2 regions of the Agarivorans sp. QJM3NY_29 genome follow, and region 2 is predicted to be linked to the other one. Evidence: predicted binding sites of a transcription regulator. Region 2 holds the regulator's gene; the other holds the start of a gene.
What was found. Region 2 encodes MetJ, which represses methionine synthesis genes. Its sites were predicted from a motif close to TAGACGTCTAGACGTCTA; they were not measured.
Positions count from the first base shown of each region.

Region 1: metN (methionine ABC transporter ATP-binding protein MetN) is a predicted target of MetJ. The motif match lies at 1,641-1,658, and genes of this name have one in related genera.

Region 1 is NZ_CP194036.2:910,181-913,544, forward strand. It holds gene ACRRS0_RS04105 (methionine ABC transporter permease) at 1-516, opposite strand, end outside; gene metN (methionine ABC transporter ATP-binding protein MetN) at 506-1,540, opposite strand; gene ACRRS0_RS04115 (hypothetical protein) at 1,776-1,910, shown strand; gene ACRRS0_RS04120 (hypothetical protein) at 1,958-2,119, opposite strand; gene ACRRS0_RS04125 (helix-turn-helix domain-containing protein) at 2,367-2,759, opposite strand; gene ACRRS0_RS04130 (DUF2938 domain-containing protein) at 2,842-3,342, shown strand.
Region 2 is NZ_CP194036.2:4,471,016-4,474,379, reverse strand. It holds gene rpmE (50S ribosomal protein L31) at 1-149, shown strand, start outside; gene ACRRS0_RS20325 (PEP-CTERM sorting domain-containing protein) at 1,092-1,769, shown strand; gene metJ (met regulon transcriptional regulator MetJ) at 1,874-2,173, opposite strand; gene metB (cystathionine gamma-synthase) at 2,327-3,364, shown strand, end outside.

The sequences.
Region 1 (3,364 bases), 1.5 Mb from region 2:
ACTGACTAAGGTTACTAGTGTGATGGTGACGGCATTGATAATGGTGGGGAGCGCTTCGGGCAGTAAAACTTTGGTGATGATTTGCCTTGGCGTTGCGCCCATCGACTGCGCTGCTTCAACTAAACCAGAAGGAACCTCTAGCAGTGCGCCTTCGATTAAACGTGCAACAAATGGGATTGCACCAATCGTTAGCGGCACAATCGCGGCGGTGGTGCCAATAAAGGTACCTACTAACAGCTTGGTGAGTGGAATAATTGCGACCATGAGCACTAAAAACGGTACCGAACGACCGATATTCACGATTGCACCTAATATTCGGTTTAGTTTGTTGTTTGCAGCTAATCCACCTTTTTTAGTGATATGTAAAATAACACCTAAGGGAATACCAAGTGCAAAGCCAACAATGCCCGCGACCGACACCATGTAGAGGGTTTCGCCCGTAGCGCCGAGTAGTAACTGACCATTGAAGTTTAGCCACTCCACGATTTGTTGAAATGAAAAACCGTTACTGGACATAACCAAGTACCTCCACTTTGACTTTATGTTGTTTCAGAAACTCAATCGCTGCGCTATCGTCTGCTTCATTGCCAAGTAGTTCGGCGACCATCATGCCAAATTTTACCCCTCCGGCGTAATCAAGATCGGAACTTAAAATACTAACATCGATATTAAATTGGCGAGCAATTTGACTGATCAGAGGTGCGTCAACCGTTGCTCCCGTAAACTCTAAGCGCACTAAGGGGTGACTTCCCACGACTCTTTTTGTGTTTAGCCGTACTCGGTAATCTTCGGGGATAGAGAGGTCTAAAGTTGAGCGTATAAAGTCATGAGCCAGTTGGGTTTTGGGATGCGCAAAAATTTCACCAACGGTTCCCTTCTCTACCAGTTCACCACCACCGATGATCGCGACTTGATGACAAATACTCTTCACTACATCCATTTCATGAGTGATCAGTAAAATGGTAATGCCAAGTTGCAAGTTTATCTCTCGTAATAACTCCAGAATCGACTGGGTGGTTGCGGGATCAAGGGCACTGGTGGCTTCATCACATAACAGTACTTTCGGATCAGAGGCTAGGGCTCGCGCAATCGCGACTCGTTGCTTCTGACCGCCACTAAGATTGGCTGGATAGGTGTCTCGTTTATCGGTGAGGCCGACTAAGTCCAAGAGCTCTGTTACTTTACGATCAATCTGCGTTTTATCTGTGTTTGCTAGCTCTAAGGGCAGCGCGATATTGTTGAATACCGTACGTGAAGATAGCAAGTTGAAGTGCTGAAAAATCATCCCTATATTGCGTCTAGCTTGGCAAAGTTGTGGGTGTGAAAGAGTGGTGAGATCGACCCCATCAACAATGATTTGTCCCGAAGTTGGCGCTTCCAGCATATTGACACAACGGATCAAGGTACTTTTACCTGCACCGGATGAGCCAATCACGCCAAAAATGGTTCCTTGAGGAATAGAAAGGTTGATGGCATTAAGCGCAACAATCTCTTTCTCTCCTTGATAGAAAACCTTATTAACATCGCTGATTTCAATCATTTACATAGGCCTATACAAGAGAGCTTAGAATTACATGCTAAGGTGTGACTGAATGGTAGAAGGATGCTATGGATAAGTGCCCTTGAAGTCAATGATTAATTAGCCGTCCAGAAGTCTAATTGGGTATTTTAACAAATCTAATTTGTTCTGAGTTATAGCCTGCTGCTATAAGAGCGCTTTGTGGTTAAACCAAGCGCTATGAAATTCTGTTGTTGTTTGCAGTGGGGGGCGCGTTGTGGCGGCTTTTTATTTGCCGCGCTGGCAACTTGGGATGATTGTACCGCCATCAAGCGGTAAGGCTGGCTACTTGCAACAAGGGGGGATTGGCCGCCGTCGTTTATTCAACTTGGTTATTTTGTGTTATTTGTGAAACGCAAAAAGTCATCGAAATAATCGATGACTCGTCACAATTTGAATCTAAAGTCCTAGACCTTTCTTTGGCGATTTTTTGGCTGCTTTGACTGCTTTGACTGCTTTGACTGCTTTGACTGCTTTGACTGCTTTGACTGCTTTCTTTTCTTTGGCGCTTAACAGCGGTTTCTTCTTGGAGCCTTTTTTACTGTCTTGTCCTTTACTCATGAGCATTTCCTATTTGGGGAAGCACTTAAACCTGCAGTTAGTTTGGATCCAAGCTTAGGAGAATTGCGATGCATTGAGCTCTGTAAACGGAATGCGTAACCATTTCAGTATGGCCTCATGGCGCAACAATAGATATAAATAGCTTATTTTAGCTGGCTGGTTTGCCATCACAGGCAATCTAGTCGTTGCTGACAAAGCCTATTTCCCCGAGTTCCGGTCAGCTAACACCGCGCTTGGCCCGATAAATCTAAGATAGATCACGCTTCACTGCGCTCATCATTTTCTGAAATGACGGGCATTCTAAATGCGAAGTTTGTGGGCAAGTTGCAACATGGAAAAGGCTATTGCGTATTGCTTGTAGCTGTTTAATTTGCGCATCAATCTCAGTCGTTTTTTGGATTAACAATGTTCTATCGATAGACAATTCATCGTTTGTATCGAACATCATTGAAATTTCAATGAGCGATAGCCCAGCCATGCGGCCCAAAGAAATAATATTTAATTTATTCAATACACTTGGAAAATATTGTCGGCGTAGCCCTTTTCGACTGGGGGAGTGGATCAGCCCGATTTTTTCATAATATCTTAAGGTTGAAGGTTTTAAACCAGAGCGACGAGCCACCTCTGCAATATCCATCATATCTCCTATTGACTTAAAGTCGACTTCAAGTTGTACCCTGTTTGTGAATCTATCAAATTAAGAGCGACAAGGGGAATATTTAATGCTTACAAATCTTTGTTTACAAGCCGTTTGGATTGGTATTGGAGCGACGCTGGTCATGGATGGTTGGTCGTTGTTCCAAAAAAGAATACTCGGGATCCCAGCGCTGGATTATGCGCTGCTTGCGCGATGGGTATGTTTCATAGCAAGGGGGCAGCTACTGCATCGAACGATTGTGTCTACACCGCCGGTCAAGGGCGAAAGACTTCTCGGTTGGGCCTTACATTATGCAATTGGGATTGTTTTTGCGATGGCTCATGTGTTTTTATTCGAAGAGGTATGGCTGGCAAGTCCAACACTGCTGCCTGCGTTGATCACCGGGATTGTGACCTTGGTATTTCCTTTTTGTATCATCCAACCTTGTCTTGGTTTTGGGTTTGCGGCAAGTAAAACAGCGGCGCCTCGGTTGGCGAGGGGGTTAAGTATCGTCACTCACAGTGCCTATGGCATTGGCCTATTTTGCAGTGCCTTAACGTTACCCTGGATACTCAGGGGGGCTTAAAGTCGCGCTCAGGTTTGAGCTG
Region 2 (3,364 bases):
TCGAAACTAAATCGACTCGTACTGGTACTATGTTCCTAGACGTATGTGACAAATGTCACCCATTCTACACTGGTAAGCAACGTAACGTTGATACTGGTGGTCGTGTTGATCGTTTCAACAAAAAATTCGCTGTATTGGGCAAAAAATAAGCCAGCCTTATTTAAGCTTTACAGTAAAGAAAAAGCGCCGAAAGGCGCTTTTTTTGTGTCTGGTCATGATGCGAATGAGATATAAAGCAATTTTGCTCATAGCAGATTTGTATTTATTTTCGCTCAAATCGTTTTTCAGAAAGTCGCTTTACCTTTTTTGAGTTTTAGGGTTTTGCCATATAGCTAGATCTATAATGCTTGTCGTTGCCATCCACCATTTTTGGGCAGGTATAGTTTTGTCAGTTCAATTTCTCTTTCTTAGACTTTTATTTCGAAACAGTAGTAAAAAGTTGTACCGATCTGTGCGGGAATATCAGTTGCTTGTAGGGTCACTTTACCTCTCTTCCCTGACAGCACTGCGTTATTTGGAATATTTTTTCAGGGCGTTCCTTTGTAATTCTTGACTGTCCATATATTCCGTAATCGAGAATAGTTGAAGAGATTTCAGAGCTTGTTTCTGTGCTCGTGCATCCTGAGAGAAAAATCAGGGGCAGTGTAGAGTAGTATCATTCTTATTATTAAAACATAATTCCATTTTCGCTAAGAACCGTAGTTGCAAGTGAATAATAAGCAACTTGGTAGTTATGTCGAATGGATTACTGAATTGCATTGTCTAGACGACCTTGTAGCTCAGGGGTTATTGCGAAGCTGTTTGCCCTGCAACAACGCCCTTTCTATCTAAGGTGATTGAGTAAAAGTAGTCGCCTCTATGTTTTTAAATTCACATAACCTTTCTTATTATAATGTTTTTATTGACATGCACTTTAAATTCAATAGGTTATGTTTTTTTTGAGAATGTTTAAGCGGAATGAATCTGTAGATATAGTTTCTTTATTTAGAGGGAGAAAACCATATTGAATTTTTGAAGGATTGTGTTGGGACGTTATATAGCAGTGTCAACAGTCGTAATTTAGAATTAAACAATTAAAAGGAATTTTTGCAATGAAAATATATTTTCAATTTGTAGTTAAGGTTATTTTAATCTGGTCGATTGCTGGGTCAAGCATTGCGGCAGTCATATTTACAGATGATTTTGATTCTGCCGCATCTCCTTTATGGGGAAATGAACAGGGTAGCTGGAATGATAAAGGTGGTGCATACCAGTCTACATCAGGGAATCAAGCATTTAGCTTGTTACCGACAGATTTAAGGGATTTTTCTGTTGAATTGGATATTAATGATGTATGGGATGGCGGTGTAGTTCTTCGTAGTTCATACAATGGGGGGCTTTTTAACGGAATAGCCTTAATCACAGGAGGTCTTGGTGGTGGAGGTACCGGGGTTTACTGGCACGAATTCGTAAATGGTGGCAATTCACCAGCTTTAAAGCATTCTGGTGCATTATTCCCATCTAAAAGTGATATTCATTTAAAAATCGATGTGTTCGGAGATACCTACTCAGCATTTGTGAATGGTACTTTGGTCACTACCTTAACCAGCAGTTTGTACAGCCAAGGACAAGTTGGCTTGTTTAATAACAGACTCGGTCAAAGTTTCGATAACATTAGTGTTTCATCTGTTCCCGAGCCATCCACGATATTTCTTGCGGCATTTGGTATTGCTGGCTTATGTATGTTTAGACGAAATAAAAAGTCATATAAAGTACAAGCAAGTGCTTAACTCTCTGCCGTGGGCGGTTGTTCCTGCAAGATAAGTGAGCTTATTCAAAAGTGTTTGTCTAGTATTTAACAAAAAAGCCGCTCAATGAGCGGCTTTGCAAAATCTTAATCTTCTTTATCCAATTCAGCTTCGGTGGCTTTTTCTAAGGCCGGGTCGGGTCTATCTTTTTGTAGATCGGCATCATCGGGCAGGGGTTGCCCAGTGTAAGCGTGTAAAAATGCTTCGCAGAGCAACTCGCTGTTGGTGGCGTGTCGTAGATTGTTAATTTGTCTACGAGTACGCTCATCGGTCAGTATTTTCAATACTTTTAAAGGTATTGATACCGTTATTTTTTTTACTTGTTCGCTTTTTTTTCCGTGTTCAGCATAAGGGCTGATCCACTCACCATTCCAATCTGTCGACATACTTGAATACACACCAAACCAAAGAAACCCTATTGTAACGGGGGAAAAGCCACTTAGCAATCCAAGAGCAAAGACATTTAGACGTCTAGAAGTGTTGACGTCTTTACGGGGAGTGGTAAAGTGGCAGCATAATTAGAGGGAGTCAGTGAACACATGTCATTAAAAGATCTTCACGCCGCCACCATTGCGGTTCGCAGTGGTATTGAGAGTGATAGCCAACACGGAGCGGTGGTTCCGCCAATTTATTTGTCGAGTAATTATAGTTTCGCCGATTTTAAGCAAAAGCGGCAGTTTGACTACAGTCGCTCTGGTAATCCAACCCGTCAAATATTAGCCGATGCGATTGCCAACCTAGAGCATGGTGCAGGGGCGGTGATCACCAATACCGGCATGTCGGCCGTTCATTTAGTGACCGCTTTGTTAGCGCCTGGCGATTTGCTGATCGCACCGCACGATTGTTATGGCGGAAGTTATCGCCTGTTTGACAGTTTGGCGAAGAAGCAGGCCTTTGAAGTCGAGTTTATCGATCAAAATGATAGCGAGAGCTTGCAAACCGCCCTCGCCAAGCAACCAAAGTTAATTTGGTTAGAAACTCCCAGCAACCCGTTATTGCGGATTGTGGATATTCAAAAAATAGCTCAACAAGCGCATGCTGTGGGGGCTTTGGTAGTTGTGGATAATACGTTTTTGTCGCCTGTATTACAGAATCCAATTTTACTGGGGGCCGATATTGTGGTGCATTCGGCGACTAAGTATATTAATGGTCACTCTGATGTGGTGGCGGGTATGGTTGTGGCAAAAACTGAGTTATTGGCAGAAAGCTTGAGCTGGTGGGCGAATTGTCTAGGTTTAACAGGCTCAGCCTTTGATTCCTATTTAACTCTGCGGGGCTTAAGAACTCTGAAAGCTCGGATGAATGTTCACCAACACAATGCTCAAACTATTGTTCAATGCCTGCAGCAGCAGCCTTTGGTGTCTGCGATTTATTATCCCGGCTTAGCAGAGCACCCCGGTCATGCGTTAGCCCAACAACAACAATCTGGCTTTGGAGCTATGTTAAGCTTTGAAGTTGCGCTAGATGAAACTCAAATGGTGAAATTTCTGAAAGGCTTACAGTTGTTTTCTTTGGCTGAGTCTTTGGGCGGGGTAGAGAGTTTAATCGCTCATCCAGCAACTATGACCCACGCGGCA